3 regions of the Diaphorobacter sp. MNS-0 genome follow, and region 3 is predicted to be linked to each of the others. Evidence: predicted binding sites of a transcription regulator. Region 3 holds the regulator's gene; each other region holds the start of a gene.

The links. Region 3 encodes HrcA, which represses chaperone genes, less so after heat shock. Its sites were predicted from a motif close to TTAGCACTCNNNNNNNNNGAGTGCTAA; they were not measured.
Region 1: the regulator HrcA is predicted to act here: its motif matches at 2,136-2,162, upstream of K2L43_RS03715 (co-chaperone GroES).
Region 2: the regulator HrcA is predicted to act here: its motif matches at 5,318-5,344, upstream of rpoH (RNA polymerase sigma factor RpoH).

What each region holds. Positions count from the first base shown of each region.
Region 1 is NZ_CP080761.1:763,538-773,972, reverse strand. Features, by position in the region: gene K2L43_RS03730 (DUF1328 domain-containing protein) at 1-23, shown strand, start outside; gene K2L43_RS03725 (cysteine hydrolase) at 90-947, shown strand; gene K2L43_RS03720 (bifunctional nicotinamide-nucleotide adenylyltransferase/Nudix hydroxylase) at 1,003-2,037, shown strand; gene K2L43_RS03715 (co-chaperone GroES) at 2,248-2,538, shown strand; gene groL (chaperonin GroEL) at 2,629-4,263, shown strand; gene K2L43_RS03705 (GGDEF domain-containing protein) at 4,534-5,700, shown strand; gene pgi (glucose-6-phosphate isomerase) at 5,731-7,347, opposite strand; gene tal (transaldolase) at 7,344-8,294, opposite strand; gene zwf (glucose-6-phosphate dehydrogenase) at 8,490-9,965, shown strand; gene K2L43_RS03685 (MurR/RpiR family transcriptional regulator) at 9,959-10,435, shown strand, end outside.
Region 2 is NZ_CP080761.1:3,178,531-3,188,965, reverse strand. Features, by position in the region: gene K2L43_RS15225 (SCO family protein) at 1-122, shown strand, start outside; gene K2L43_RS15220 (bifunctional diguanylate cyclase/phosphodiesterase) at 338-2,161, shown strand; gene K2L43_RS15215 (Crp/Fnr family transcriptional regulator) at 2,183-2,965, opposite strand; gene K2L43_RS15210 (tripartite tricarboxylate transporter substrate binding protein) at 3,213-4,223, opposite strand; gene rpoH (RNA polymerase sigma factor RpoH) at 4,351-5,286, opposite strand; gene cutA (divalent-cation tolerance protein CutA) at 5,477-5,839, shown strand; gene ftsY (signal recognition particle-docking protein FtsY) at 5,890-7,038, opposite strand; gene K2L43_RS15190 (pitrilysin family protein) at 7,068-8,522, shown strand; gene K2L43_RS15185 (pitrilysin family protein) at 8,538-9,920, shown strand; gene rsmD (16S rRNA (guanine(966)-N(2))-methyltransferase RsmD) at 9,917-10,435, shown strand, end outside.
Region 3 is NZ_CP080761.1:986,466-996,900, forward strand. Features, by position in the region: gene mutY (A/G-specific adenine glycosylase) at 1-774, shown strand, start outside; gene rapZ (RNase adapter RapZ) at 885-1,748, opposite strand; gene recN (DNA repair protein RecN) at 1,752-3,416, opposite strand; gene K2L43_RS04735 (NAD kinase) at 3,419-4,315, opposite strand; gene hrcA (heat-inducible transcriptional repressor HrcA) at 4,344-5,348, shown strand; gene K2L43_RS04745 (hypothetical protein) at 6,023-6,709, shown strand; one part of gene K2L43_RS04750 (IS3 family transposase) at 6,609-6,897, shown strand; AL1L pseudoknot at 6,887-7,003, shown strand; one part of gene K2L43_RS04750 (IS3 family transposase) at 6,897-7,843, shown strand; gene K2L43_RS04755 (hypothetical protein) at 7,930-8,298, shown strand; one part of gene K2L43_RS04760 (IS3 family transposase) at 8,307-9,238, opposite strand; one part of gene K2L43_RS04760 (IS3 family transposase) at 9,238-9,505, opposite strand; gene K2L43_RS04765 (hypothetical protein) at 9,625-10,435, shown strand, end outside.

The DNA.
Region 1 (10,435 bases), 220 kb from region 3:
CCGCGCGCAAAGCCATCAAATAGCGGTGCCGGCCGGATGCGGCCCCGCAGTTGCCTACACTGCAGGCCCTGCACGCTCGCATCCGCGCCATGACCCGCACCGTTCACCTGCTCGCCATCGATCCCCAGAACGACTTCTGCGATCTGCCCGCCGCGTGGCACTCGCGCGATCCCCATAGCGGCGCGGTAACCACCCCGGCGCTGCCCGTTCCCGGCGCGCATGCGGACATGCAGCGCCTGGCAGCGTTCATCCGCGCGCAGGGGGCAGGTATCGACCACATCACTGTCACCCTCGACTCGCACCAGCGGTACGACGTGGCGCACCCTGCCTACTGGCAGCGCAGCGACGGGGGCGCGGTGGCGCCCTTCACCGCCATCACCGCTGCGCAGGTCCGCGCGGGTGCGTTTGCGCCGCGTGACCCTGCGGCGCTGGCGCGCACACTGGACTACCTGGACACGTTGGAAACCCAGGGCCGTTACACCCTCATGGTCTGGCCCGTGCATTGCGAAATCGGCAGCTGGGGCCATGGCGTGCATACCGACGTGCTGGCCGCGTGCAGCGACTGGCAGGCGCATCGCGTGCGCGCCGTGCAGTCCGTCTTCAAGGGCATGAGCCCCTGGACCGAGCACTACAGCGCCGTGCAGGCCGAAGTACCCGACGCGGCCGACCCGCACACCACCCTGAACACCCAGCTGCTGGACCAATTGGCCAGCGCAGACCTGCTGCTCATCGCAGGCGAGGCCAGCAGCCACTGCGTGCGCGCCACTACCGAGCACATCATCCAGCACCTGGCCCGCCTGCACCCCGGGTGGAGCCCGCGGCGTTTGGTGCTGCTCACCGATTGCATGAGCCCCGTGGCCGGCTTCGAGGCGCAGCATGAGGCCTTCCTGGAAGCGATGCACGCCCAGGGTGCACGGCTGGCGACTTCAAGCGAAATTTGCCTCTAGCGCTTATCCATCAAGCGCGAGCAGCTCACTTTTTTGAGAACACACGAATCGCCGCATGTACGACACCGCCATCCTCATCGGCCGCTTCGAGCCCGTCCACACCGGCCATCTCGCCCTGCTGCGCGAAGCGCTGGTGCAGGCGCGGCAGGTCATCGTCATCGTCGGCTCGGCCTTCCAGGCGCGCACACCCAAGAACCCGTTCACCTGGCACGAACGCGAAGCCATGCTGCGCGGTGCTCTGCCCGAGGGCGACCGCACGCGCCTCACCGTGCTGCCGGTGCGCGACTACTACAACGAGGCGGTGTGGGTGGAGGCTGTGCGCAACGCGGTGGCGCGCCACAGCCCGCCGCAGGCGCGCGTAGGACTGGTAGGCCATTTCAAGGACGCCACGAGCAGCTACCTCAGCGCCTTTCCGGGCTGGGAATTGATACGCATGGAGCGCCAGGGCCGCATCGACGCGACCGCCATCCGCGACGCCTACTTCGGCGCCACACCCGCCACCGTGGCCCATGCGCTGCAGCCGCTGGCGCCCATGCTGCCGCCCGCCACGCAAGCGCTGTTGGAGCAATTCGCCCACACGCCGCACTTCGCCACACTGCAGCAGGAATGGCAGATGCTGCGCGGTTACCGCGCCGCCTGGGCAACGGCGCCCTACCCGCCCGTGTTCGTGACCGTGGACGCGGTACTGCGCTGCCAGGACCACGTGCTACTCATCCGCCGCGCCCACGCACCAGGGCGTGGCCTGCTGGCGGTGCCCGGCGGCTTCATCGAACAACGCGAGACGCTGTGGCAGTCCTGCCTGCGTGAACTGGCAGAGGAAACGAATTGCGCCCTGCCCGAGGCCACACTGCGCGCGGCGCTGCGCAGCGTGACGGTGTTCGACCACCCCGACCGCAGCCAACGCGGCCGCACCATCACCCACGCGCACTACTTCGACCTGCAGGACGCTCCGCTGCCCCCGGTGCAGGCGGCTGACGACGCGGCGCATGCCGAGTGGGTGGCCATCGACCGGCTCGCGGGCATGGAAGAAGCGTTCTTTGAAGACCACTTTCACATGCTGGACCACTTCTTGCGCCTCACAGTCCACTGAGGCGGACGGAGAAGTGCGGCTGCCCTCCGCAGTCCAGCACCTTGATCGCAGGCCCTGCCGACACTGCGGCCTTGAAACTGTCACGAATGCCTCTATCATTAGCACTCGAAACAGATGAGTGCTAACAACACCGCTGTGTCAGTTCCCTGCGCCCGCGTTGAGGGCGCGTTGTTTGATGTCGCAATCCTTTTTGTTATCAGGAGAGATGCAATGAATCTTCGCCCCCTGCACGATCGCGTGATCGTCAAACGTATCGAAAGCGAAACCACGACCGCCTCGGGCATCGTGATCCCCGACAACGCTGCGGAAAAGCCCGATCAAGGCGAAGTGCTGGCCGTTGGCCCTGGCAAGAAGAACGACAAGGGCGAGCTGATCGCCCTGAACGTGAAGGTCGGCGACCGCGTGCTGTTCGGCAAATACAGCGGCCAGACCGTGAAGGTCAATGGCGACGAGCTGCTGGTGATGAAGGAAGACGACCTGTTCGCGGTCGTCGAGAAGTAATCCCTTCTGGTCAACTCATTTTTCATAGCTGCCTGCGCTTGATAGACCAGCGTTGGCAGCCCATTTGATTCAAATTTGTAGGAGCCAAAAATGGCAGCAAAAGACGTAGTGTTCGGCGGCGAAGCCCGCGCTCGCATGGTTGAAGGCGTGAACATCCTGGCCAACGCGGTCAAGGTGACCCTGGGCCCCAAGGGCCGCAACGTGGTGCTGGAGCGCTCGTTCGGCGCCCCCACGGTGACCAAGGACGGCGTGTCCGTGGCCAAGGAAATCGAACTGAAAGACAAGCTGCAGAACATGGGCGCGCAGCTCGTGAAGGAAGTGGCTTCCAAGACCAACGACATCGCTGGTGACGGCACCACCACCGCTACCGTGCTGGCCCAAGCCATCGTGCGCGAAGGCTCCAAGTACGTGGCCGCCGGCCTGAACCCCATGGACCTCAAGCGCGGCATCGACAAGGCCGTGGCGGCCCTGGTGGAAGAGCTGAAGAAGGCCTCCAAGGCCACGACCACCTCCAAGGAAATCGCCCAGGTGGGTTCGATCTCCGCCAACTCCGACGAGTCCGTGGGCAAGATCATTGCTGACGCCATGGACAAGGTGGGCAAGGAAGGCGTGATCACCGTGGAAGACGGCAAGTCGCTGGAAAACGAGCTGGACGTCGTGGAAGGCATGCAGTTCGACCGCGGCTACCTGTCGCCCTACTTCATCAACAACCCCGAGAAGCAGTCCGCGATCCTGGACAACCCCTTCGTGCTGCTGTTCGACAAGAAGATCAGCAACATCCGTGACCTGCTGCCTACCCTGGAGCAAGTTGCCAAGGCTGGCCGTCCTCTGCTGATCATTGCTGAAGATGTCGAAGGCGAAGCCCTGGCAACTTTGGTGGTGAACACCATCCGCGGCATCCTGAAGGTCGTGGCCGTGAAGGCGCCTGGCTTCGGCGACCGCCGCAAGGCCATGCTGGAAGACATCGCCATCCTGACGGGCGGCAAGGTGATCGCCGAGGAAGTGGGCCTGACGCTGGAGAAGGTGACGCTGGCCGACCTGGGCCAGGCCAAGCGCATCGAAGTGGGCAAGGAAAACACCACCATCATCGACGGCGCTGGCGCCGCTGCGGACATCGAAGCCCGCGTGAAGCAGATCCGCATCCAGATCGAGGAAGCCACCAGCGACTACGACCGTGAGAAGCTGCAAGAGCGCGTGGCCAAGCTGGCCGGCGGCGTTGCCGTGATCAAGGTGGGTGCCGCCACCGAGGTCGAAATGAAGGAAAAGAAGGCCCGCGTGGAAGACGCCCTGCACGCCACCCGCGCTGCCGTGGAAGAAGGCATTGTGGCCGGTGGCGGCGTGGCCCTGCTGCGCGCCAAGCAAGCCGTGGGCGACAAGGTCAAGGGTGACAACGTCGACCAGGATGCCGGTATCAAGCTGGTGCTCAAGGCTGTGGAAGCTCCGCTGCGCGAAATCGTGGCCAACGCTGGTGGCGAGCCCTCGGTGGTGGTGAACGAAGTGCTCAACGGCAAGGGCAACTACGGCTTCAACGCCGCCAACGACACGTACGGCGACATGCTGGAAATGGGTATCCTGGACCCCACGAAGGTGACCCGCACGGCCCTGCAGAACGCCGCTTCCGTGGCCTCTCTGCTGCTGACGACCGAAGCCATGGTGGCCGAGGCGCCGAAGGACGAGTCCGCAGCCCCCGCCATGCCCGGCGGCATGGGTGACATGGGCATGTAATTGCCTGGGCCCCGCCTGCGCCCTGATGGCGCAGGCAGCACCCAACCCGCAAGCAGTGCTTGCGGGTTTTTTTTCGCCTGCGTGTGTGGCGGGTGACCTTCCGCGGCGCACCGCGCGCGGATCTGGCCTGCCGTCCCCCAATACCCCTACGCAAAAGCAAGCTTTGCGCTCCTCGCATAATTGTATTTATATGTAAATATTAGTAATTCATTGCTAGCGGTTCACTCTGGCCGTACCGCCATCGCACGGCCCTGCGCAGGAGCCTCCGCCATGCACACGACCCCTCGCCGTCTCTTTCCCTGCCTCCTCTCCCGCGACCCCTACCGGCGTGTGCGCGTCGGCATGGCGCTGCTCGCGCTGCTGCTGATGAGCTCCAGCGCCCTGGTGATGCTGTTGCTGCACCACCCCAGCGCAAACCACCACCTGGACGCTGTGCGGTGGTGGGCGGCGCTTTCGGTGGGGGGGCTCGCAGTCATCACGCTGCTGATCCGCACCGGCTGGTCCGAGCGGTTGCGCGATCCGTCTCTGACCCTGGTGCAAATGGCGTGGACCATCACCAGCGGCGCCGTGGCCTACGTGCTGGCAGGAGAAGGCCGAGGCGTGGTGCCCTCCGTGCTGGCCATGATCCTGTTCTTCGGTGCGCTGGGCCTGCCGCCGCGCCAGGTCGTGGGCATCGGGCTCTACGCGATGGCGGCGTTCTCGGTGGCTGTGGTCGTCTCGCCGCGTTTCTACGGAACGACTTTTGACGTCATGGATGGCGCCTACGCAGCCATGATCCTGATCGTGCTGGCCGGGTGCATGGTGGTGAACCTGCGCGTGCAGCAGATGCGCCAGCGCCTGGACCGGCAACGTGAGGCGCTGGCCGAAGCCCTCGCGGAAAACCGGGCGCTGGCCATGCGCGACGAGCTCACGGGCCTGTACAACCGCCGCGCCATGGTCGAGCTGATCCAGCTGGAGTGCCGGCGGCGCCGTCGCGGGCAGGGCACGTTGCTGTTCGCCATGATCGATGTGGACCATTTCAAGCGCGTCAACGACCACCACGGCCACGCCATGGGTGACCATGTGCTGCGGGTGTTCGCCGACGCCCTGCGCGCCAATGTGCGCGAAACCGATGTGCTGGCGCGCTGGGGCGGCGACGAGTTCCTGCTGCTGCTCAGCGACATCGAACCACGCAGCGCCCAGACCCTGCTGGAGCGCACGCGCGAAGCCATCGCTGCCCTGCCCGTGCCCAACGCACCGCCGGGCCTGCGCCTGAGCATGTCCGCCGGCCTGGCGCTGCACCTGCCCCATTCGTCACCCCAGGAAACGCTGGAGCGTGCCGACCAGGCGCTCTACGCCGCCAAGGACCAGGGCCGCAACCGGGTCGCCCTGGCTCCAGAACTCCAGCCGGCGCCTCTAGATGATGCGCCGGCCATGCCCCAGGCAGCGCGCGCCTGAGCCCCGTCAGAGCAGGAAGCGCACCCCGTTTCAGGCCGCCAGACGGCGCAACAGCCCCGCGCTGGACGGGTCCAGCCCCTGCACATCACCCGTGGCCAGACGCGGCTCCAGGTCCTTGGCGATGCCTTTGCCCAGTTCCACACCCCACTGATCGAAGCTGTTGATGCCCCAGAGCGCCCCGCTGGTGAACACCCGGTGCTCGTACAGCGCGATCAGCGCGCCCAGCGACGCCGGGTCCAGACGCTCCAGCAGCAGAAATGTGCTCGGCCGGTTGCCGCTGAAGCGCCGGTGGCCGTCGGCCTCTTCGGGCCGTCCCATCATCAGCGCCCGTGCCTGGGCCAAAGCGTTGGCCACCAGACGCGGGTGCTGGTCCGGCAAATCACGCCCCGGCTCGCGCAGCGCGATGAACTCCACGGGCACGGTGTCGGGCCCCTGGTGGATCATCTGAAAGAACGCATGCTGACCATTGGTGCCCGGCTCGCCCCAAACCACGGGAGAAGTGGCATAGGGCAGCGGCTGGCCGTGCGCATCCACCCCCTTGCCGTTGCTCTCCATCTCCAATTGCTGCAGGTACGCCGGCAGGCGGCGCAGGCCATGGCTATAAGGTGCCATGCTGCGGCTGGAGAAGCCGTGGAAATTGCGGTACCACAGGTCCAGCAGCGCCAGCCGCACGGGCAGGTTGGATTCCAACGGCGCGGTGCGGAAATGCTCGTCCATCGCATGTGCACCCGCCAGCAGTGCGCGAAAGTGCGGCGCGCCCACGGCAATGGCAATCGGCAGCCCGATGGCGGACCACAGCGAATAGCGTCCGCCCACCCAGTCCCAGAAGCCCAGCGTGGTGGTGATGCCGAACTGCGCCGCCGCTTCCAGGTTGGTCGTCAGTGCATAGAAATGGCGCGCCAGCGGCAGCCGCGCCCGCGCGTCCTCGCTGCCGCCCTGGTCCAGGAACCATGCCCGCGCCGCCTGTGCGTTGGACATGGTCTCGGCGGTGGTGAAGGTCTTCGACGCAATGAGGAACAGCGTGCTTTCGGGCCGCAGCTGGCGCAACAGGCTGCCCAGCTCCATGCCGTCGACGTTGGAGATGAAGTGCAGGCGCTTGCCCGGGTGGCGCAGGTCGTCCAGTGCCTTGACCACCATCGCCGGCCCCAGGTCCGAGCCGCCGATGCCGATGTTCACGATGTCGGTGATGCCATCGTCAGCGCGCACGCGCTCGGCGAGGGCCAGCATGTCCTCCAGCGTGGCGTGCACGTCGTGCAAGGCAGAGGCAATTTCAGGCGCTACTGTATCGATAGCTACTCGCGCTTGACCTGCATGCCCTGGAGCCGGTTTTCGCAACAACCAATGCATCACCGCGCGCTGCTCGGTGTTGTTGATCGGTCGGCCCTCGAACATCGCATCGCGGTAGGCCACCACGCCGCATTCACGCGCCAGCTGCAGCAGCAGCGCTTCGGTGGGCGCGTCGATCAGGTTCTTGGACAGGTCCGCAAACACATGCGGAGCGTCCTGGCTGAAGCGCTCGAAACGCTGCGCATCCTGCGCAAATGCGGCGCGCAGGTCGAAGCTGCGGCCGGCGCTTTCGTAATGGGCACGCAGGCGCCGCCACGCGGTCGTGTGGTCGCAGCGGGTGCGGGGATCGTCAAAATTCATGCAGCGGCTTGCATCAGTTGTTCCAGCTTGGCCGCGTCCGCCGCAAATGCGCGGATGCCTTCAGCCAGCTTCTCGGTGGCCATGGCGTCGGCATTGAGCGCATAGCGAAAGCCCGCCTCGTCGTACTGCACGGGTTGCAGCGCAACGCGGCGTGCCGCGTCGGGGTCGAGCACGCGTGCCACCGGAGCATTGCTGGCGGCCAGCTGGGCCAGCAGTTCGGGGGCAATGGTCAGCAGGTCGCAGCCCGCCAGCGCGACGATCTGCCCGGTGTTGCGAAAACTCGCACCCATGACCTCGGTGCCGATGCCGAAGTGTTTGTAATGGTTGTAGATGGCGCGCACGGACTGCACGCCCGGGTCATTGGCGCCGGCCATGGCGGCCTCGTCCCAGTTGGCGCCGGCCTGCTTCTTGTACCAGTCGTAAATGCGCCCGACGAAGGGCGAAATGAGCTGCACCTTCGCCTGACCACAGGCCACCGCCTGTGCAAACGAAAACAGCAGCGTAAGGTTGGTGTGGATGCCGCGCTGCTCCAGTTGGCGCGCGGCCTGGATGCCCTCCCACGTGGCGGCGATCTTGATGAGCACGCGGTCGATGTGCAGCCCTTCGGCCTGGTACAGCTCCACGATGCGCTCCGCACGCGCCACGGTCGCTGCGGTATCGAACGACAGGCGTGCATCCACCTCGGTGGACACGCGCCCAGGGATGATCGACAGGATCTCGCAACCGAAACGCACGATCAGGCGGTCCATCAGCTCGTCGATGGCGCGGCCATGCCAGCGCGTCACGCAGTCCTTGAGCAGCGGCGCGTACTCGGGCTTTTGCACGGCCTTGAGGATCAGCGAAGGGTTGGTGGTGGCGTCCTGCGGCTGGAACTGGGCCAGCTGCTTGAAATCGCCGGTGTCGGCCACCACGGTGGTGTACTGCTTGAGCGCGTCGAGTTGGTTCATGGCGTGTTGTCCAGGGAGAAAGGCGCGGGGAGCCCAGCCCCGGCGCGTAACCGGCAAGTGTATGCGCGGCCACGGCCCGTCCCGTATCGGTCAATGCCGACCATGAAACTCGATAACATCGTGCACTGGATACGGACCACATGCGGGCACCGTTTTCCCATCGATCAACCCTCTACACATCACCGCAGCTGGCTCATGAGCTTTGATCTGGTCCTCTTCGGCGGCACGGGCGACCTCGCCTGGCGCAAGCTGCTGCCTGCCTTGTTCCAGGCTTTTCGCCACGGGTCGCTGCCGCCGCAGGGGCGCATCATCGGCGTGGCGCGCGACGCGCTGAGCGACGATGACTACCGCGCGCTGATTGCCCGGCGCTTTGCCGATGTGGAGGGAGAAAAGCGCCCCAGCGACGAAGAATTCGAACGCTTTGCCGCGGTGTTGCAGTACCAGCGCATGGATCTGTCCCAGCCAGAGGATTACGCCCTGCTGGCGCGGCGCCTGCGCGAGCGCCACGCCGACACGGTGGTGATGTACCTGGCCACCGCGCCCGCGCTGTTCACCACCGTCTGCGAGCAGCTCGGCGCTGCCGGCCTGGCGACGCCCGCCACCCGCGTGGTGCTGGAAAAGCCCCTGGGGCACGATTTGGCTTCCAACCGTGCCATCAACGCCGCGGTGCGCAGCGTGTTCGACGAACGGCAGATCTTCCGCATCGACCACTACCTGGGCAAGCCCTCGGTGCAGAACCTGCTGGCGCTGCGCTTTGGCAACGCGCTGTTCGAACCCCTGTGGCGGCGCGAGACCGTCGCCAGCATCGAGATCACCATGGCCGAGCAGCTGGGCGTGGAGCAGCGTGGCGCCTTCTACGACCAGACCGGCGCGCTGCGCGACATGGTGCAGAACCACGCGCTGCAGCTGCTGTGCGCGATCGCCATGGAGCCGCCCATCAACGCCCATGCCGATGCCATCCGCGATGAGAAGCTCAAGGTGCTGCGTTCGCTGAGTACGTGGACACCCGCCACGCTGCTGCAGGACGTGGTGCGCGGCCAGTATTCCACCGGCACCACGGCCTGCGAGGGCGTGCGCGCCTATGCCGACGAGGACGGCGTGGCGCCCGGCAGCACCACCGAAACCTTCGTCGCCCTGCGCACCGAGATCGCCAATTGGCGCTGGGCGGGCGTGCCGTTCTACATCCGCACCGGCAAGCGCCTGGCCGCGCGCGAGGCACACATCGCCATCAACTTCCGCCCCACGCCCCACGCCATCTACCGCACGCCGCTGGGCGCGGCCAACCGCCTGGTGATCCACCTGCAGCCGCGCGACGGCTTGGCGCTGCACCTGTTTGCCGCGGGGCAGGAAAAGCGCGGCATGCGCATTTCCGAAGCCCAGGCGCTGGCGCCCGTGCAGCTGGACCTGGACTTCGACCAGCGCTTTGGCAGCCAGCGCGTGGGCGCGTACGAGCGGCTGCTGCTGGACGTGATCGCCGGGCGCCTGAATCTGTTCGTGCGCGCCGACGAACAGGAAGCCGCCTGGCATTGGGTGGAACCCATCATGCAGGCCTGGGCCGAGCAGAACGCCCGTGGCGAAGGCCCGCGCCCGTATGCCGCTGGCAGCTGGGGCCCCAGCGCCGCCAGCGCGCTGGTGGCCCGCGAAGGACACACCTGGATGGAAGAATGCTAGACCGCATCACCGCTTCCCTGCCCTCGCTCGCCCCCGCCGAGCAGCGCGTGGCCCAACTCGTGCTGGACGACCCGCGCGCCTTTGCCCACCTGCCGGTGCGCGAGCTGGCCGCGCGCGCGCGCGTCAGCAAGCCGACAGTGGTGCGCTTTTGCCGCAGCATGGGCTATGACGGCCTGGCGGACTTCAAGCTCAAGCTGGCCGGCAGTGTGAGCGAGGGCGTGCCCTTCATCCACCGCAGCGTGGACGCCGACGACAAGACCAACGACGTGCTGGTGAAGGTGGTGGACAACGCCGTGGCCGCCTTCCTGCAGTACCGCAGCGCCGCCAGTACCAATGCGCTGGAGCGTGCGGCCGAGGCCATCGCCAGCACCTGGCAGACGGGGCGGCGCATTGAGTTCTACGGCGCGGGCAACTCCGGCATCGTGGCGCAGGACGCGCAGCACAAGTTCTTTCGCCTAGGCATCACCAGC
Region 2 (10,435 bases), 1.7 Mb from region 3:
ACCATTCCGCCGGCAGCTATGTCTATGACCCTGCCGGCCGCCTGCGCGTGTACCACCGCTACGGCAGTGGGGCACAGAGCCTGGCGGCCGACGTGCGCGCTCTGCTGGACGAAACCCGCTGATTCCACGCGCTCCACGCGCCCAGGGGCTGGCGTGTGGCAAAAACCACATTGCCCGTAGGGCCTGAATTGACGTGTGCGTCACCTTGGGTGGCGATAGGCGCCAGGAGAGCGTCGCGCCTGCCTAGAGTGCACAGTGGCTGGCCGCCAGGCGCATCGACGGTGATGGCGCAGGCGCCGGCCACGGCCTCAACCTACCGACGCCCTACCGACGCGCCATGGATTCCTTTGCCCCTGCCGCCCGCCCCCGGTCCGAGGACGGCGTGACGCACCCGCCGCCCCATCGGACCGATGACGCCGCCGACGACAGTGCGGCGGCCTTCCTGCAGCGCATCGGCAGCCTGAGCGCGGGAACGCTGGAGCGCGCTGCCATGGATGCGGCGCCCGACGGCATCGTGCTGGCCGACCGACAGGGCCGCATCCTCATGGTCAACGCCCCCATGGAGACCATCAGCGGCTACACCAACGCGCAGTTGTGCGGCCAGTCCATCGACCTGCTGGTGCCGGTGCACGCGCGGCCCGAGCATGGCCAGCATATGCAGCGCTACCACCAGTCTCCCAGCCGCCGGCCCATGGGCATGGGGCGCGACCTGTGGTTGCAGCGACGCGACGGTAGCCAGGTGCCGGTGGACATCGCCCTCGGCCATTCCTCCTCCCACGGGGGTACGGTGGTGGCTTTTGTGCGCGACGTCTCCGACCTGCGGCGCCTGGAGGCGCGCATGCACTACCAGGCCACGCACGACACGCTGACCGGCCTGCTCAACCGCTGGAAGTTCGGCCAGCGGCTGGAACAGGCGATCGCGGAGCAGGCGGGAGCGCAAAGCCCGCCCTTCGCGCTGCTGCTGCTCGATCTGGACGACTTCAAAGCCATCAACGATGGCTACGGCCATGCCGCCGGCGACCAGGTGCTGCAGGAGGTTGCGCGGCGCCTGCGGGGTGCGCTGGGCACGGGCGACATCCTTGCGCGCCTGGGCGGCGACGAGTTCACCGTGCTGTTGCCCGGTGTGGCCTGCGCCGCGCAGGCCGAGGGCGTGGCCGCGCGGCTGATGCAGGCGCTGTGCGTGCCCTGCCGCGTGCAGGGGTTCGAACTGAACTTCGGCGCCAGCATGGGCATCGCGCTGTGCCCGCAGGATGCGGGCGACGCCGCCACGTTGCTGCGCTATGCCGACATGGCCATGTACCACGCCAAGCACCGCGGGCGCGCCAACTTCGCGTTCTACGCTCCGTCCATGGGCCGCAAGATGGCCGAGAAGATCCAGTTGCACGACCGGCTCAAGCTGGCCCTGGCCTACGGCGGGCTGACGCTGCATTACCAGCCGCAGGTCGATGTGGCCACCAACCGCATGGTGGGTGTGGAGGCCCTGCTGCGCTGGCACGACCCGCAGCTGGGCGAGGTGTCGCCCGAGCGCTTCGTGCCCGTGGCGGAGGCCACGGGACTGATCCTGGAGTTGGGCGCCTGGGTCATGGCCGCGGCCTGTCGCCAGATCGCGGCGTGGGAGCGCCAGGGCATGCGTTTGCGCGTGGCAGTGAACCTGTCCGCCCAGCAGCTGCGGCAGACAGACCTCGTCGAGCAGGTGGCGCGCAACCTGCGCATCCACCATGTCCCGCCCGAGTTGCTGGAACTGGAGGTGACCGAGTCGGAAGCCCTGGCCGACCCCGAGCAGGCCTGCCAGGTGCTGAACGAGCTGCGCGCGCTGGGCGTGGCCGTGGCGCTGGACGACTTCGGCACGGGCCACTCGTCGCTGGCCTACCTCAAGCGCCTGCCGGTGTCGCACATCAAGGTGGACCGGGAATTCATGCGCAACGTGCCTGCCAGCGGAGGCGACACCACGCTGGTGCGCGCCGTGGTCGCGCTGGCGCACACCATGGGGCTGCGGGTGGTCGTGGAGGGCGTGGAAACGCACGAGCAGCTGCAGTTTTTGCGCGAGATGCAGTGCGCCTGCTACCAGGGCTGGCTGTTTGCCAAGGCGCTGGCGCCCGACGACGTGGCCCTGCTGTACGCGGCCGGTGCCGACGTGGCGGCGGAAGGTGCGCTGGGCTGAGGTGCCGGCAGCGACGCTGGCTTACAGCGCGGCGTGCACCGGCGCTTGCGCCGCAGGGGTGGTGCGCGCAGCCGCACGCGCCTGGTACAGGTTGGCCGCCGAGCGGCGGCCGCCGCGCGTGAGCGCCAGCAGCGGCGCGCGCTGGATCTCGCAGTGCCAGCGGTCGCGCCGCAGCACGCCTTGCTCCTGCGCCAGCAGCGCCAGGGCGCGCGCCACGGACTCGCGCGTGGTGGCGAGCAGGGCAGCCAGCACCGTATGGCTGGGCAGGCGCACCAGCGTGCTGCGCTGCAGCTCGGCCAGTTGCAGCAGCGCGCCCGCCAGTTGGCCCACCACGCCGCGGATGCGGGCGATGCGGCCCCAGTCGGCCAGGCGCGCGTTGGCGTTCAGTTGTTCGCGCGCCAGTTCCAGCAGGAATTCGCCTTGGAACTGGCGACCGGCCCCCAGCAGGGGCGCCAGGTCCAGTTGGCAGACGCGCCCCGGCGTGACCGCCACGTAGGACAGGTCCGCCGGCTGCTGCAGCAGCGCGGGGGCGCCCAGGGCCTCGCAGCAGCCCGCCATGCCTACGGGGTGCTCCACTCCATCGTCGCCGCGGCGTTGCACCAGCAGCGTACCGATCTTGACCACCTGCACACTGTGGATGCTCTCGCCCTGGCGCTGCAGCATCTCGCCCTTGCGAAAGTGCCGTTCCGTCAGGTGCCCGCGCCAGCCCGCGCGCGTTTGCGGGTCCAGGCGGCCCAGCAGGCACTGCTGCTGGCAGGCGCAGTCGTTGCAGGTATGGCCGCCGGAGGACGGATGGTCGGTCATGAGTACAAGCCAAAATGGGCTTCAGCGCTTGTCTGGTAAGCGATGGAAGCTATGAATACCGTAGCGCCTCGCGGAGGGCCGGTCAACGGCCTCGAGTGCTGGGGATTGGCGGAGAGTGTGCAAGGCGGGGCCGTCCTGCCCCGTGACCTAGGTCAACGTTTGGGACCAAGTGCCTGCACTGCGCGCCCCCGGCCGCGCCCCCGGCCGGCCCTTACCGGCGTGGCCGCCGCGCTGCGGCGGTGCGCGGTCACTCGGCGCGGATGCCCTGTTCGCGGATGACGCGGCTCATGGTGGCCGTGTCGGCCTGGATCCGGTTGGCCAGCCCCTCGGCCGACGAGCCAATGGCCTGCCAGCCCTGCTGGAACAGCTTGGCGCGCACTTCCGGGCTGCGGGCGATCTCGCCGATCACGCGGGACAGCCGTGCGCGCACCGGGGCGGGCATGGACGCGGGTGCGGCAAAGGCGTTCCAGATCTCCAGCTGGAAGTCGTGCACGCCGGCCTCCGCCAGGCTGGGCACCTCAGGCGCCAGCGTGCTGCGGCCCGCGGAGGTCACGCCGATCAGGCGCAGCTTGCCCGCCCGTGCCTGGGCCTGCGCGAGCGCGGGCGGCAGCAGCGCCATTTGCAACTGGCCACCCAGCATGGCGGTGGCTACCTGCGGGTAGCCGGGGTAGGGTACGTGCACCGGTGCAATGCCGGTGCGCGCCTTGAGCAGCTCGGTGCCCAGGTGGCCTACGGTGCCCACGCCGGGGGTGCCGTAGCTCCAGCGGTCGCCCGCGGTGCGCGCGGCCTGCAAGAAGGCGCGTGCGTCGGCGCCCGCGGGCACGTCGGGCTGGTTTACGGGAGCGGTCAGGACCAGGGGCGATACGCCGATCAGCGACAGCGGCGCGAAGTCCTTCATGGGGTCGTAGGGCACGTGCGCGTTGAGCAGCTTGGCGATCGTCAGGTTGCCGTTGATGAACAGGCCGATGGTGTGGCCGTCCTGCGCCTTGGCGACCGCATCGGCGCCGATGTTGCCGCCCGCACCCACCTTGTTTTCCACGACCACGGGTTGGCCCAGGGCCTGGGACAGTGGCTCGGAGAAGGTGCGCGCCGTCAGGTCGGGCGAAGAACCCGGTGGGAAGCCCACGATGATGCGCAGGGGCTTGGCGGGCCAGCCGGGGGTGGCGGGCGCGGCATCCTTCTGGGCCACGGCGGCGCCGCAGGCCGAAGCCAGGGCCAGTGCCAGCAGGCCGCGGCGGGCGAGGGGGTGGGGGAACATGGGTGGCGATCTCCAGGTCTGGGCCGGGCAGCCAGGTGCGGCCCCGCCGGCAAAGAAAAAGGCGCGTAGCCGGTGAGGGCTGCGCGCCTGGATTATCTGCCCGCGATCCGGGCTGCTGGGCGAAGGCTCAGGCGTACTCGGCCAGCGCCTTCTTCATCTTTTTCATGGCGGCCACCTCGATCTGGCGGATGCGCTCCGCGCTCACGCCGTACTCGGCCGCCAACTCGTGCAGTGTCATGCCGCCCGAGCCATCGTCGTTCACCTGCAGCCAGCGCTGCTCCACGATGCGGCGGCTGCGTGCGTCCAGGCTGTCCAGGGCGGTGGCAATACCGTCCGTGGCCAGCGCGTCACGCTGGCGCGACTCGATCATGGCGGTGGGCTCATGGCCCGCGTCGGCGAGGTAGGCGATGGGGCCAAAGGCCTGCTCGCCGTCGTCGCTGGGAGCGGGGTCCAGCAGCACGTCGCCACCGGACAGGCGCGTTTCCATCTCGATGACTTCCTCGCGCTTCACGTTGAGCTGCTCGGCCACCAAGTCGATCTCGTGGTCGGATAAGGTCTCGCGGTGCGTGTCGGCGTCCAGCGCGTCGGCCTTGAAGCCCTGCTTCATGGAGCGCAGGTTGAAGAACAGCTTGCGCTGCGCCTTGGTCGTTGCCACCTTGACCATGCGCCAGTTCTTCAGGATGTACTCGTGGATCTCGGCCTTGATCCAATGCATGGCGTAGCTCACCAGGCGAACGCCCTGGTCAGGGTCAAAGCGCTTGACGGCCTTCATCAGGCCCACGTTGCCCTCCTGGATGAGGTCGCCATGCGGCAGGCCGTAACCCAGGTACTGGCGCGAGATGGACACGACCAGGCGCAGGTGCGACAGCACCAGGCGGCTGGCAGCCTCGACATTGTTGTCATCCTTGAGCTGGCGCGCGTAGCGCTGCTCCTCCTCCTGCGTGAGCAGGGGAAGGCGGTTGACGGCGGAGATATAGGCGTCCAGGTTGCCCAGCGGGGGAACCAGCGCCCACGGGTTCGCGGGCGAGAGGGTCGTCACGGAGGTTGCAGTCTGGAGTGCCATATCGGTAGTCCTTTCTTCCATGCAAATCATATTAGCACTCCATTGGATAGAGTGCTAAAGGCATAGTTCCCCTACGGATGTAGGAAATAACCACCAAGAGGCGCAACGACGGCCCTTAAAACGCAGGTGCGGCTGCTTCCCCGCGCGTCAAGGGCCGTTGTGCAGTTACGCCTTGTGCCAGACTTCGATCATGACATCTTCCCCAGACGCCCAGATCGCCGTTGTGACCACCACCGTGGGCGACGCCGCCGCCGCACACCGACTGGCCAGCGGCGCTGTCCAGGCGCGCCTGGCCGCCTGCGTGCAGGTGGAGGCCATCACCTCGCACTATGTCTGGCAGGGGGTGCAGCAGGCGGAAGCAGAGTGGCGGCTGGTGTGCAAGACGCTGTTGTCTGCCGCGCCCGCCTTGCGGGACTGGCTGCGTGCCCAGCACCCCTACGAAGTGCCGCAACTGCTCACCCATGCCGTGCAGGCAGAGCAGGACTATGTGCTGTGGGTGGCGCAGCAGGTGGACCCGGCCTCGATAGCCGGGCCTGCTCAAGCGCCGCGTTGAAGCAATGGCTGGCGGATGCCGCCTGCATCCGCCCACAGGGGGTAACTATCTCAGGTCAGCAGGGCCTGGGCGAATTCGCGTGCGCTGAAGGTCTCCAGGTCTTCCACTTTCTCGCCCACGCCAATGAAGTACACGGGCACGGGCCGCTCCTGCGCGATGGCGGCCAGCACGCCGCCCTTGGCCGTGCCGTCCAGTTTGGTGACGATCAGGCCGGTGAGTTGAAGCGCGTCGTCGAACGCGCGCACCTGCGCCAGGGCGTTCTGGCCGGTGTTGCCGTCGATCACCAGTAGCACCTCGTGCGGGGCGCTGGCATCGGCCTTGGTGACCACGCGGCGGATCTTCTTCAGCTCTTCCATCAGGTGCAGCTGCGTAGGCAGGCGGCCGGCGGTGTCCACCAGCACCACATCTTTGCCGCGCGCGCGGCCGGCGGTAACGGCGTCAAAGCTCACGGCGGCAGGGTCGCCCCCTTCCTGGCTGACGATCTCCACCGTGTTGCGCGTGGCCCAGACACCCAACTGCTCGCGCGCCGCGGCGCGGAAGGTATCGGCGGCGGCCAGCAGCACGCTCTCGCCATGGTCGGCCAGGTGCTTGGTGAGCTTGCCGATGGAGGTGGTCTTGCCCGCGCCGTTCACGCCGGCCACCATGATCACGGTGGGTGTGTGCTCGCCGATCACCAGCGGCTTTTCCAGCGGCCGCAGCAGGTCGGCCAGCGCATCGGCCAGCAGTCCCTTTACGGCAGCAGGCTCGGTGGTCTTGGTCTCTTTCACGCGGCGCTTGAGGTCCTCCAGCAGGTGCTGTGTGGCTTTCACCCCGGTGTCGGCCATGAGCAGGGCTTCCTCCAGTTCGTCGTACAGCGCGTCGTTGATCTGCGTGCCCGTGAAGACGGTCGCGATGCTGCTGCCGGTCTTGCGCAGGCCGGATTTCAGCCGGTCCATCCAGCCCTGGCGTGCGCCCCCGGGCTTCGGGGTGGGCTCGGGGACGGCAAGGGGCACGTCGATGGCTGCGGGGGCGCCGGCCGAAGGGGCAGCCGGCTCCGCCACGCTGGTGGCGCCTGCGCCAAAGGGCTTGCGCAGCCAGCCGAATGCTCCGCCACTGGCGGGGGCGTCGGCTGCGGGCGGCGCCGCAGGGCTGGCCACGTCCTCGGGTGCAAGGGCGGGTTCGGCGGGGGCGGGCGATTTTTTCTTGAAAAAACTGAACATTGGCGGGTTCTTAGAATCGCAGCCATTCTATGAAACGCGCTATCACCCTTGTGGGCCTGCTGGCCTGTCTGCACGCCTGGGCGCAAAACCCGGCGCATGTATCCCAACCTGCTGCGTCTGCCGCGGCGGCGCACGCCCAGGCCACCACGGCCAGCGGTGCGCAGCAATTCACCCTGAAGAACGGCATGCAGCTCATCGTGCAGCCCGACCGGCGCGCGCCCACGGCGGTGCACATGGTCTGGTTGCGCGTAGGCGCCATGGACGAGGTGGACGGCACCTCGGGCGTGGCGCATGTGCTGGAGCACATGATGTTCAAGGGCTCGAAGGCCGTGCCGCCGGGCGAGTTCTCGCGCCGCGTGGCGGCGCTGGGCGGGCAGGAGAACGCCTTCACCAGCCGCGACTACACCGGCTACTACCAGCAGATCCCGGCCGGGCGGCTGGCCGACGTGATGCAGCTCGAATCCGACCGCTTCGCCCACAACCAGTGGCCCGACGCGGAGTTCACCAAGGAGATCGAGGTCGTCAAGGAAGAGCGCCGCATGCGCACCGAGGACCAGCCGCGCGCCGCGCTCATCGAGCAGCTGTTCGCCTCCACCTTCATCGCTTCGCCCTACCGTCGCCCGGTGGTGGGCTGGATGAGCGATCTGGACTCCATGACCCCCGACGACGTGCGCCGCTTTTACCGCGACTGGTACGTGCCCGGCAATGCCGCCGTGGTGGTGGCGGGCGACGTGGACCCGGCGCAGGTGCTGGCCCTGGCGGAGAAGACCTACGGCACCATTCCCGCACGTGCCCTGCCGGCGCGCAAGCCGCGCACCGAGCCGGCGCAGCAGGGCCTGCGCCGCATCGCCTTCAAGGCGCCGGCCGAGCAGGCCTACGTGGCGCTGGCCTTCCGCGTGCCGGGTGTCACGCGCCTGGAGGACATGACCGATGCCGACCGTGACGGCCTGGCGCTGCTGGTGCTGTCGGCCGTGCTCAGCGGCTACGACGGCGCGCGCCTGGAGCGAGCCCTCACGCAGGGTGCGGACCGTGTGGCCGACGGCGCGGACAGCCAGGCGTCCATCCTCGGGCGCGGACCGGCGCTGTTTCTCATGACCGGCGTGCCCGCCGCGGGCAAGACCTCGGCCCAGGTCGAGGAGGCGCTGCGCGCCGAGGTGGCCCGCGTGGCGCGCGAGGGCGTGAGCGAGGCCGAGCTCTCGCGCGTGAAAACGCAGTGGGCGGCCTCCACCATCTACGCGCGCGATTCGCTTTACAGCCAGGCCAGCGATCTGGGCAGCAACTGGGTGCAGGGCCTGCCGCTGGACGCGGACGAGCGCATGCTCAAGCTGCTGCGCGCGGTCACGCCGCAGCAGGTGCAATCCGTGGCGGCGCGTTACTTCGGCGACGATCAGCTCACCGTTGCCACGCTGCTGCCCCAGCCCGTGGCGGCAGGCACCAAGCGTGCCGCCCCAGCACCCGACGCTGCCGGTGGCCGCGTGCATTGAGCCAAGGTGTCAGCGATGTACAAAACTCTTAAAACGATAGCTGCTCGCGCCTTTCTGATAAGCGCTGGAGCCATTTTTTATACCCAATCCGCGTGGGCGCTGCTGCCCATCCAGCACTGGACCGAGCCCAGCGGCGCGCGCGTGTGGCTGGTGGAAAGCCCGGCCATTCCCATGGTGGATGTGCAGGTGGACTTCGATGCCGGCGCGCGCCGCGACCCTGCGGCCCAGGCGGGCCTGGCCGCGGCGGCCGCGCTCATGAGCTCCAAAGGCGTGACCGCGGGCGGGCCGAACGAGCCCCCGATGGACGAGAACGACCTGGGCGAGGCCTGGGCCGACCTGGGCGCCAGCTTCGAGGCGGGCGCCGAGCGCGACGGCCTGGCGTTCTCGCTGCGCTCGCTGACCGAGCCCGACTTGCTGGACCGTGCCGCGCGCCTGGCCGCGCGCCAGCTGGGCCAGCCCAGCTATGCACCGGACGTGTGGCAGCGCGAGCGGGCGCGCTGGAGCGCCGCCATCAAGGAGGCCGACACACGCCCCGGCACCGTGGCCAGCAAGGCCTTCAACGCCGCAGTGTTCGGCGGCCACCCTTACGGCCAGCGCGCCACGGCCGAGACACTGAACAACATCCAGCCGGCCGATCTGCAGGCTTTCCATGCCCAGTACCTGCAGGCCTGCCGTGCGCGGGTGAGCATCGTGGGAGCCCTCACGCGTTCCCAGGCGCAAACGTTGGTGCAGACGCTGCTGTCGCGCCTGCCTGCGCCCCAGGCCGGGGCCTGCGCGCCGTTGCCACCCGTGGCCGAGGTGCAGCCGCTGGCACGCGCCGTGCAGGTGGATGTGCCCTTCGCTTCGGCACAGGCCCATGTGCTCATCGGCCAGCCGGGCTTTGTGCGCCGGGATCCGGACTTCCTCGCGTTGCTGGTGGGCAACCACATCCTGGGTGGCAGTGGCTTCACCTCGCGCCTGACCAATGAGGTGCGCGAGAAGCGCGGCCTTTCCTACAGCGTGGGCAGCAGCTTCTCGCCTGGCCTGAACGCCGGGGCCTTCGTCGTCGGCCTGCAGACCCGGCCCGATCAGGCCGCCCAGGCCGTGCAGGTCACGCGCGACGTGCTCGCGCGCTTCGTGGCCGAAGGACCCACCGAGGCCGAACTGCGCGCCGCCAAGGACAACCTCGTCGGCGGCTTTGCACTGCGCATCGACAGCAACCGCAAGCTGCTGGCCAACGTGGTCAACATCGCCTGGAACGACCTGCCGCTGGACTACCTGGAGCACTGGACCGACCGCGTGGAGGCCCTCACCGTGGCCGACATCCGCGCCGCCCTGCAGCGCAAGCTGCAGCCCGAGCGCATGGTGACCGTCATCGTGGGCGCGCAGCCGGCCGCCACGGCAAAGGCCCGGCCATGAACCGGCGCGCCGCGGCGCCAGCCGCCCCGCGCACAGCCCGGCGTTCGGCAGTGCGTGCGCCCGCCAAGGGCGCCGGCGAGGTGCGCATCATCGGCGGGCAGTGGAAACGCACGCGCTTGCCCGTGCTGGACAAGCCCGGACTGCGCCCCACGCCCGACCGCGTGCGCGAAACGCTGTTCAACTGGCTGGGCCAGGACCTGACGGGCTGGCGCTGCCTGGATGCCTTTGCCGGCACGGGCGCCTTGGGTTTCGAGGCCGCATCGCGCGGCGCGGCCAGCGTGCTGCTGGTGGAGGGCGACGCCGCACTGGCCGCACAGCTGGAGACGCTGCGCCAGCGCCTGCAGACGAGCGCCGTGCGCGTACATCGGGGCGACGGCGTGGCCGCGCTGCGCCAGTGCGCGCCGGCCAGCATGCACCTGCTGCTCATCGACCCGCCGTTTGGCGGCGAGCTGTTCGCCCCCGCGCTGCAAGCAGCCGCACAGGCCGTGGCGCCCGACGGCTTCATCTACCTCGAG
Region 3 (10,435 bases):
CAGCACGGCGGGGAATTCCCCCGCACGGTGGATGAGCTGGCGGCCCTGCCGGGCATCGGCCGCTCCACGGCAGGGGCGATAGCCGCTTTCTGCTTCGGCGCACGGGCGCCGATCCTGGATGCCAACGTGCGACGCGTGCTCACGCGGGTGCTGGGGTTCGGCGCCGACCTGGCCGAGGCGAAGAACGAGCGCGCGCTATGGCAGCAGGCCGAGGCGCTGCTGCCACGGCAGGACCTGTCCCATGCCATGCCGCGCTACACGCAGGGCCTGATGGACCTGGGTGCCGGCATCTGCCTGCCCCGCAACCCCAACTGCCTGCTGTGCCCCTTGCAAGAGGCCTGCGCGGCGCGCCGCGACGGCAACCCGCAGGACTACCCGGTGCGCACGCGCAAGCTCAAGCGCAGCGCGCAGGCCTGGTGGCTGCTGCTGCGCCAGGATGGTGCTGGCCGGCTGTGGCTGGAGCGGCGTCCGTCCACCGGCATCTGGGCGGGGCTGTACTGTCCGCCGGTCTATGACAGCCGCGCGGCGCTGGACGAGGCGCTGCAGCTGCACGCCAGCTGCGATGCGCGGGATCTGCCGGCCTTTACCCACGTGCTGACGCACCGCGACCTGCACCTGCATCCGGTGCTGGCGCGCGATGCAACGCCGCAGCCGGACGCGCATTGCGCTGAGCAGCAGTCGGGGTGGTTCGCTCCGGCGCAATGGCCGGCGCTGGGGCTGCCCGCGCCCGTGCGCAAGCTGCTCGCCTCCCTTGGGGACGACTGTCAAAAATGAGAGCTGGTAGCGCCCGTAGATAGGCGACTTCCGGTAGAAAACTATTGCAAGTCGTTCAATAGCAAGCGCTAGCAGCTACTAAAACAATAGCTGTCACCTAGCGGTGCATGCTAGATGCCGTCGAGCTCGCGGTGGCGGCGCAGCGTATTCCAGCGGCCCTCGAAGCGCGCCGCCAGCTGCTCCACCAGGTAGACGGAGCGGTGCTGTCCTCCCGTGCAACCGATGGCCACGGTCACGTAGCTGCGGTGGTTGTGGGCCAGCGCGTCCAGCCAGTGGTCCAGGAAGTCGCCAATGTGCGCCAGCATCAGCGCTACTTCGGGCTGCTGACGCAGGTAGTCGATGACCGGCGCGTCCTTGCCCGTGAGGGCGCGCAAGAGCGGCTCGTAGTGGGGATTGGGCAGCATGCGCACGTCGAACACATAGTCGGCATCCATGGAGATGCCGCGCTTGAACGCAAACGACTGGAATACCAGGGTCAGCCGACTCGGCGGCACCGACAGCAGGTCCTTCACATAGCTCAGCAATTGCGCGGACCGCAGGGTGCTGGTGTCGATGACGTGTGCCTGCTCGCGCAGCGGGGCCAGTAGCTCGCGCTCCAACCGCATGGTGTGCAAAAGCGGGCGCGGACCTTCGCGCATCTCGGCCTGGGACAGAGGGTGGCGGCGCCGGGTTTCTGAAAAACGCCGCACCAGCACGTCGTTGGTGGCGTCCAGGAACAGTTGGCGCACCTGCACGCCCTGCTCGCGCAGGCCGGCCAACTGCTGCGGCACCAGGGGCAGGGCGGTGGCGCTGCGCACGTCCATGGCCACGGCAACGCGGTGGCCGTGGTGCGCGTGCTCCAGCTCCACGAAGGAGGTCAAAAGTTCCGGCGGCAGGTTGTCCACGCAGTAGTAGCCCGCGTCTTCGAGCGCATGCAGCGCGACGGACTTGCCCGAGCCGGACATACCGGTGATGACGACGACTTCCAGATCCATGGCTCAGGGTGTGGGTTTGGCGACGCCCTGCAGCATCTCGCGTGCATGCGCCAGGGTGGTAGGGGACAGACGCTCGCCGCCCAGCATGCGCGCAATCTCGGCCACGCGCGCCTCCTCGTTGGCGGCGGCCACGCTGCTGGTGGTGCCCTCGGCATGCTTGTGTTTGGCCACCACAAGGTGATGGTCCGCGCACGCGGCCACCTGGGGCAGGTGGGTGACGGCCAGTACCTGCCGGGCCGTCCCGAGCTGCTGCATCAGACGGCCCACGGTCTGCGCCACGGCGCCGCCCACGCCCGAGTCCACCTCGTCAAAGATCAGCGTGGGCGCCTCGCCCAGTTCGCTGGTGGTGACCGAGATCGCCAGCGCCATGCGCGACAGCTCGCCCCCCGACGCCACCTTGCCGATGGGCCGCGGCGTCATGCCCGGGTGGCTGCTGACCAGGAAAGCCACCTGGTCGATGCCATGCGGCCCAGGCTCGGCCTTGTCCAGTTGCACCTCGAAGCGCCCGCCCGCCATGCCCAGGCCCTGCATGGCGCGGGTGATGGCCTGCGCCAGTAGCGGCGCAGCCTTGGCGCGCTTTTGCGACAGGGCGCGTGCGGCCTTCTGGTAAGCGGCGCCATGGGTTTGCTCGGCAGCCTGCAATGCGGCCAGGTCAGTGGCGCTGTCCAAACGGTGCAGCGTGTCCTTCCAGTCTTGCAGCAGCGCGGGTAGTTCGGGTGGGGTGCGCTTGTAGCGGCGCGCGAGCTGCATCCACTGCGATACGCGGGCGTCCAGCTGCTGCAGCCGATCCGGGTCGGGCTCCGCGTGGCGCAGGTAGCTTTGCAGAGAGTGCGCCACATCGCCCGCCTGGGCGATGCAGGAGGTCAGCACCTCATTCATGGTGCGAAACGACGGGTCCACATGCTCGTAGTCCTGCAGTAGGTGCTGTGCCTGCGCCAGGGCCCGCAGCGCGCCGCCCGCGTCTTCGTCCTCCAGCACACTCAGGGCGGCCTGGGCGTTGTCCAGCAGCGACTGGGCGTTGGACAGTCGCGCATGCTCGGCATTGAGTTCCTCCCATTCGCCATCGCGCGGCGCCAGCTTGTCCACTTCGCCGATCTGCCACTGCAGGCGCTCGCGTTCCTGTTGCAGCGTGTCCTGGGCAGCGCGGGCGTGGGTCAGCGCCTGCTGCGCGTCGCGCCAACTCGTCCACAGCGCGGCCAAGGGTTGCACCTGCGCGCCGGCATAGGCGTCCAGCAGGCCGCGCACGGCGTCGGGCCGCGTCAGGCTCTGCCAGGCGTGCTGCCCATGAATGTCCAGCAGATGCTCGCCCACGGCACGCATCTGCGCTGCCGTGGCGGGGATGCCGTTGATCCAGGCGCGGCTCTTGCCTTGCACATCGACGGTGCGGCGCAGCAGCAGCGTGTCGTCGCGCGGAAAACCCGCCTCGTCCAGCCAGGCTGCCAGCGCGATGGTGCCACCGTCGAATTCGGCGCAGACGTCGGTGCGCTGCGCGCCTTCGCGGATCACACCGGAGTCGGCACGCGCGCCCAGCACCAGTTGCAACGCGTCGATCAGGATGGACTTGCCGGCACCGGTTTCACCGGTGAGCACGGTGAAGCCGGCATGCAGGTCCAGCTCGAGCGATCGCACGATCACGAAATCGCTCAGGGCGATCCGCCTCAGGGCCATGGTCAGGAACCTCCCTCGTACCAACCCAGCTTCTTGCGCAGGGTGGCAAAGTAACTCCAGCCGCGCGGGTGCAGAAAGCACACCCGGTGCGCGGAACGGCGCACCAGTATGCGGTCGCCATGTTGCAGCGATGCGAGCGACTGCATGTCGAAGTTGGCGCTGATGTCGCGCCCGCCGGCCACCTCAATGGCCACCTCGGTCGCGTCGGAAAGCACGATCGGCCGGTTGGACAGGGTGTGCGGCGCGATCGGCACCAGCACCCAGCCGGGGATCGATGGGTGCAGCATCGGGCCGCCTGCAGACAGGGCATACGCCGTGGAGCCGGTGGGCGACGCGACGATCAGGCCGTCGGCGCGCTGGTTGGAAACGAATACGCCGTCCACCTCCACGCGCAGCTCCACCATGCCGGAGGTGGAGCCGCGGTTGACCACCACGTCGTTGAGGGCCAGCGCCTCGAACACGCACTCGCCACCGCGCATCACGCAAGCCTGCATCAACGGGCGCACGTCTTCTTCGTAGTCTCCGTGCAGGATGGGCGTGAGCGCGTCCTGGTAGCCCTCCAGCGGAATGTCGGTAATGAAGCCCAGCCGCCCCTGGTTGATGCCCACCAGCGGCGTGCCGTAGCCGGCCAGCCGCCTGCCCACGCCCAACATGGTGCCGTCGCCGCCTACGACCAGGCACAGGTCGCATTGCCGGCCGATCCCCTCCACATCCAGCGTGTGGTATTGCGTGAGGCCCGTGTGGGCGGCGGTTTCGGCCTCCAGCGTCAACTCGCAGTCCTGCTGGGTGACGAACTGGGCAATGCTCTCGATGATCTGCCGTGCGCTGTCGGACGCTGAAACGGCGCCAGGCCCCGGGTATTTGCCTATGACTGCAACGCGGCGGAAGATGGGCTTCATGCAGAAATTACATCATTAAAATGATTCAATGCTTGATGACCGCTCCAAGTTGTTACTCAAGGCCTTGGTGGAACGCTACATAGCCGAGGGGCAGCCAGTCGGCTCCAGAACCTTGTCGCGGGCATCAGGGCTTGAATTGTCGCCCGCCACCATACGCAATGTGATGGCAGACCTGGAGGACCTGGGGCTTATTGCCAGCCCCCACACCTCCGCGGGCCGTGTGCCCACCGCCAAGGGCTATCGCCTGTTCGTCGACACCATGCTCACCGTGCAGCAGGAGCAGTTGCCGACAGTCCAGCTCATGCCCGAGCAGCCGCAGAAGGTGATCGCCAACGCCGCCCACCTGTTGTCGAGCCTGTCGCAGTTCGTGGGTGTGGTGATGGCGCCGCGGCGCGCCTCGGTGTTTCGCCACATCGAATTCCTGCGGCTGTCCGAGAAGCGTTTTTTGGTGATCATCGTCTCGCCCGACGGTGATGTGCAGAACCGCGTGATCTTTACCGAGGCCGATTACTCCCAGTCGCAACTGGTGGAGGCCGCCAACTTCCTCAACGCCAACTACGCGGGCCTCACCATGGAGCAGGTGCGCGAGCGCCTGAAGCTTGAGGTGGACAAGCTGCGCGGAGAAATCGCGGCGCTGATGCAGGCCGCGGTGAGCGTGGGCTCGGAGGCCATGTCCGGGTCGCAGGACGAGGTGGTGTTCTCGGGCGAGCGCAACCTGCTGTCCGTGAGCGATTTTTCCAGCGACATGAGCCACTTGCGCCGTGCGTTCGACCTGTTCGAGCAAAAGACCCAGATTCTGCGCCTGCTGGACATTTCCAGCCGGGCAGAAGGGGTGCGCATCTTCATTGGTGGAGAGAGCCAGGTGGTGCCATTTGAAGAGCTGTCCGTGGTGAGTGCACCCTATGAGGTCGACGGTCAGGTGGTGGGCACCCTGGGCGTGATCGGCCCCACGCGCATGTCCTATGACCGCATGATCCAGATCGTGGACATCACCTCCAAGCTGGTCTCCAACGCCCTGAGTCACCGGAAGTAGCCCCTACAATACGCGCCGCTGCGCCGCCTACGAGGCAGGGCAGTGCACCCTGGGACGTTAGCTCAGTTGGTTAGAGCAGAGGACTCATAATCAAGAGGCCAGAGCGATTAACCGTCACTTTTTTCGGACTGGTTGCTTGATTCCAACGCTTTGAAATCAAGCACTTACAGCGGTCTGGCGATTTCGCCGGATTGCTACCGAGGAAGTTGGCGGGTAGGCGCTTGCTACGTTCTTGCTACTGAGGGAGAAATGGCGTTTTTCGGCGGCCTTTGGGGTCGCTGAAAACGCGGAGAGTTGAAGTTGTTTTATGAATGGGCCGTTAGCTCAGTTGGTTAGAGCAGAGGACTCATCGAAATGGTGACCTTGCCGTGAAAGCGGCAATGGAAAAACCGGGTGAACTCAGGGAAACCGTCAGCCAGTCAATGGCCCGGCAATCCTGAGCCAAGCTCGCCGAAGGCAGGTCGAAGGACCGGTAGGCGAGAAGGTGCAGAGACTAGGGTGTGAGGAGCCAATCCGATAAGCACCCCAAGAGCGCCCGGCACCCTAACGCGCGCAGCATTTCGCGGCGAGGGTGGTGAGATAGTCCAGGGAATGAGGAAACTCATGCAAACCTGAATCCTTTGGTCGTTGGTTCAAGTCCAACACGGCCTACCATTCATAAGACAATTGGACCCATGCCCCGCACGCCTTCAAGCCCCGCAGACCGCCCCAAGTGGCTGCGCTTCGAGGCGGGTGATGAAGAGTCGCACGAGCTGTTTGCACCCGGCGCCAACTGGCGCAAGCAGGACCAGTATCCGGCGCTCAAGCCGCTGGACAGCTACACGCGCGACGACTACCTGCGACTGGCCTGGGAACTGTTGCGGCGCATGCCGCGTTACCGCAGGCAACATCGCAAGCTCGGTCAGCTGGGCATCAAGTCACCCAGCTTCTTCAAGTCGAGTCCCAAGCATTTCTACACCAGCGACAGCCCTCCGGCTTTTCCGGGCTGGGCAACATGCCCGCTGCGTGGTCACCAGTGCGAACCGCCCATTGCAGGTCAGGACGAGACCTTCGGCTCCTATATCGCGGCGCAGGAGAAAGCGGGGCAGCCATGGTTCGTGATGAACCGATACCGCTGGGTCATGGACCTGTGGGGGATCACCTACGTGCCGAACCCGGCCACGCATTTCGACCACTTGCGCAAGAGCGGCTTGTTCGGTGCGCCCGCTGCTGAACCGCCCCGGGTTTTGAGGAGGCTCCAACACTTGAGAAGATGGAGCTATGAACAAGTCACCGAAGTTCTCCCCGGAAGTGCGCGAGCGCGCCGTGCGCATGGTGCAGGAGCACCGAGCCGACTACCCGTCGCTGTGGGCAGCGATTGAATCGATTGCCCCCAAGATTGGCTGCGTGCCACAGACCTTGAACGACTGGGTCAAGAAGGCCGAGGTCGACAGCGGCCAGCGCCCCGGCACCACCACCTCGGATGCGCAGCGCATCAAGGAACTGGAGCGTGAGGTCAAAGAATTGCGCCGGGCCAACGACATCCTGAAGACGGCCAGCGCGTTTTTCGCGCAGGCGGAGCTCGACCGCCGACTCAAGTCGTGAAGGCCTACATCGACCGCCACCGTGATGACTACGGGGTCGAGCCCATCTGCCGGGCGCTGCAGATGGCCCCGTCGTGTTACTGGCGCCACGCAGCCCGGCAACGCAACGCGCAACTGCGCAGTGCACGCGCCCAGCGTGACGAGGGTTTGAAGGCCGACATTCAGCGCGTGTGGCACGCCAACTGGCAGGTCTACGGAGCCGACAAGGTCTGGCTGCAGATGAACCGCGAGGGCATCGTGGTGGCGCGCTGCACGGTCGAGCGTCTGATGCGTGCCATGGGCTTGCAAGGGGCACGCCGTGGCAGGGCGGTGCGCACCACCACGCCGGATACCTCGGCCCCGTGCCCGCTGGACCACGTCAACCGGCACTTCCATGCCAGCCGTCCCAACGAGCTATGGGTGTCGGACTTCACCTATGTCTCCACCTGGCAAGGCTGGTTGTATGTGGCCTTTGTGGTGGATGTGTACGCTCGGCGCATCGTGGGCTGGCGCGTCAGTCGCAGCATGCAGACGGACTTCGTGCTCGATGCCCTGGAGCAGGCTCTGTACGAACGCCAGCCAGCGGCCCATGTCTTGACGCACCATTCCGACAGGGGCAGTCAGTACGTCAGCATCCGCTACACCGAACGCTTGGACCAGGCGGGCATACAACCTTCGGTGGGCAGCAGGGGAGACAGCTATGACAACGCGCTGGCCGAGACCATCAACGGTCTGTACAAGGCCGAGTTGATTCACCGCCGGGGACCTTGGAAGACCAGGGAATCCGTGGAACTGGCCACCCTGCAATGGGTGCACTGGTTCAACCACGTCCGACTGCTCACGCCGATTGGGGGCATCCCTCCGGCAGAAGCTGAGGCAAACTACTGGAGGCAACTCGCCGCCAGCGACACCTCGACAGAAGTGTCAACTTAAACCAATCGGCCTCCTCGAAAGCCGGGGCGGTTCAGGTCGAGCTATATACCGGGGACGTCCCGTCAGTTTTTGAGCGGTTCAGTGACTTGGTCGGTGCGCAGCACTGGAAGAAGCGAGTTGACCTTCTCAAGGCCGATATCCGAGGCAACAAGCTGCTGAGGGAGCACCTGCTCCAAGAGAATGAGTTTGCTTTTGGCTTGCAGGCGGCGTCCGAACTCACGAAGAAGTATGGCCGGTTGCCCGTGCACCAGATGGACATCAGCCCGCTGTATCCGTGCATGGCCTTTGCCGCTCAGATACTGTCGATTGCTGAATCCTCCGCCGGCCCCCAGCGAGCCCAGCTGGTGCGCCGTGTTCACGGTGCGCTGAAGAACCCTGATGACTTGCGCGGCATGCGCCTGGAGCTGACGGCCGCGACTCACTTTGACCTTGCCCCTGTTTCGTGTAGCTCTTAACCCACGGTTCACGCGGCCTTTTTACGCTGTGCCTCGTACCAGCGCTGCTCGTACTGCATCGGGCTGAGGTAGCCCAGCGACGAATGCAGCCTTCGGTGATTGTAGAAGGCCATCCAGTCCATCACCGCCTGCCTGGCCTGCTCACGGGTAGCAAATTTGCACCCATGTACGCTGGCTGTTTTCAGCCGGCCCCAGAAGCTCTCGGTCGGTGCGTTGTCCCAACAGTTACCCTTTCTGCTCATCGATGAACGCATGCCCCAGCCCTTCAAGGCATCCTGGAACTCATGGCTGCAATACTGGCTGCCCCGGTCGCTGTGGAATATCAGCCCAGGAGGCGGCCTGCGGCGCCACCACGCCATGGCCAGCGCGTCCTTGACCAGGCTGGCCTGCATGTGCGGCTGCAGGCTCCAGCCCACCACCTGACGGTTGAACAGGTCGATGACCGCAGCCAGGTACAGCCAGCCCTCGTCGGTTTGGATGTAGGTGATGTCGCCACTCCAGAGCTGGTTGGGCGCCTCGGGGTTGAAGCGCCGCTGTACCAAGTCGGGCGCCACCGGCAGGCTGTGGCGGCTATCGGTGGTCACCACGAACTTGCGTTTGGTCTTGGCCCTGATGCCGTGCTGCTGCATGAGCTTGCGCACCCGGTCTTTGCCCACTCGGATGCCCCGGGCCAGCAGTTCCTTGTGCATGCGTGGCCAGCCGTATTCCCCCTTCACCTCGGCGTGGATGGCGCGCATGTACGCCAGCAGGGCTTCGTCGCTGTGACGCCGGGCAGGTCCACCGTGGCCAGACTCACGCCGGCGCAGCCAGTTGAAGTACCCGCTCGCGCTGACCTCCAGCACCCCGCAGGACACACTCACCGGGTACAGCTTTCTCATTTGGTGAATCCAGGCGTACCTCGCAGCGTGTCCTGCGCGAAGTACGCCGCGGCTTTTTTTGCGATGTCGCGCTCCATGCGAAGGCGAGCATTCTCTGCACGCAACCGGGCTATCTCCATCTGCTCGGGCGAGACTTGGATGCCCTTGTCACCACCGCCCGCACCGTCCAATTCTCCCTTGGCTGACAGCCGCACCCAGTTGCCCAGGCTCGCTTTGGGGATGCCCAGTACCTTGGCCACCACCGCAATCGCCTGACCCGAGCGGACCTGCCGAACAGCCTCCTGCTTGAACTCTCGCGTGTACTGCGCACGCACCTGCTTGTCACTCATCTCTGAACTCCTTGTCGGTATCTTCAACAAGGGTTAAGAACTCCACTTTTCAGGGGCAACCTCACTTCCTTCGACGTGGTCTCGAAGTTCAATGGCCCGAAGTGACCGGGGGAGGCACGATGGATCTCTTGATCCCGGCTCTCGGACCACAAGGGCTTGAAATCGAGTGCAAATCTATCTCCGATGACAAAGGGCGCAAAATTCCAAAGCGTGACGCCTTGGATTTCTGCGCACTTGTGGCGCCCAAGCTGGATGCTCTTGGGAAAGGGCTGAAAGTAGGTGTCGCGGCTGTACTGACCCTTGATGGGCGCATGCCAGGGAACTTCTTGGAACGTCGGAAGTTGGCGGAATCATTGGTTCGTCATGTGCTGTCTGGCGTCAGCAACTGCCAGTTGGATGGGGCGAATCTGCGAATTCATGAATTCGATCCCCTTCTGCTTGGAGATGTTGGAGACGACGGGCGGCCCGTGATCTCAAGAGACCAAGTCGATACGATTACCGGGACGACAAACAGGCAGGCTCTGATCGTTGGTCGAAAGAGTGGAGGCGCCATCGTCCTAGTGCTTCAGAGCGCGCAAGACGACTCTCTGCTGACCTACACGTTTGACACCCTGTCCCGGTCGGCCAACAGGCAGCTGTCTGGACAAAGAGCCGGGATGTTCCTGTTGGGCCTCGACGGGCTGGAGGCGGAATCGTTGTTGGACCTTGCTCAGCAGGATGGAGCTGGCGATCAGCCACCAACGGCCCTTCGCGTTCGGGTCAGTGAATTTCTGGCCAGCCACGGCCGGGACCATGTCATTGGGGTTGGGTTTATCAGCAAAGGAGGACTACGCCCCGCTGCTGGTGGCGTGACTGACAGTGGGGGCTCCGCCTATGTTTTCCCGAAACGCGAAAGTCCCTTTTGGCATGACGATTTCGCCGGGCTGTTTG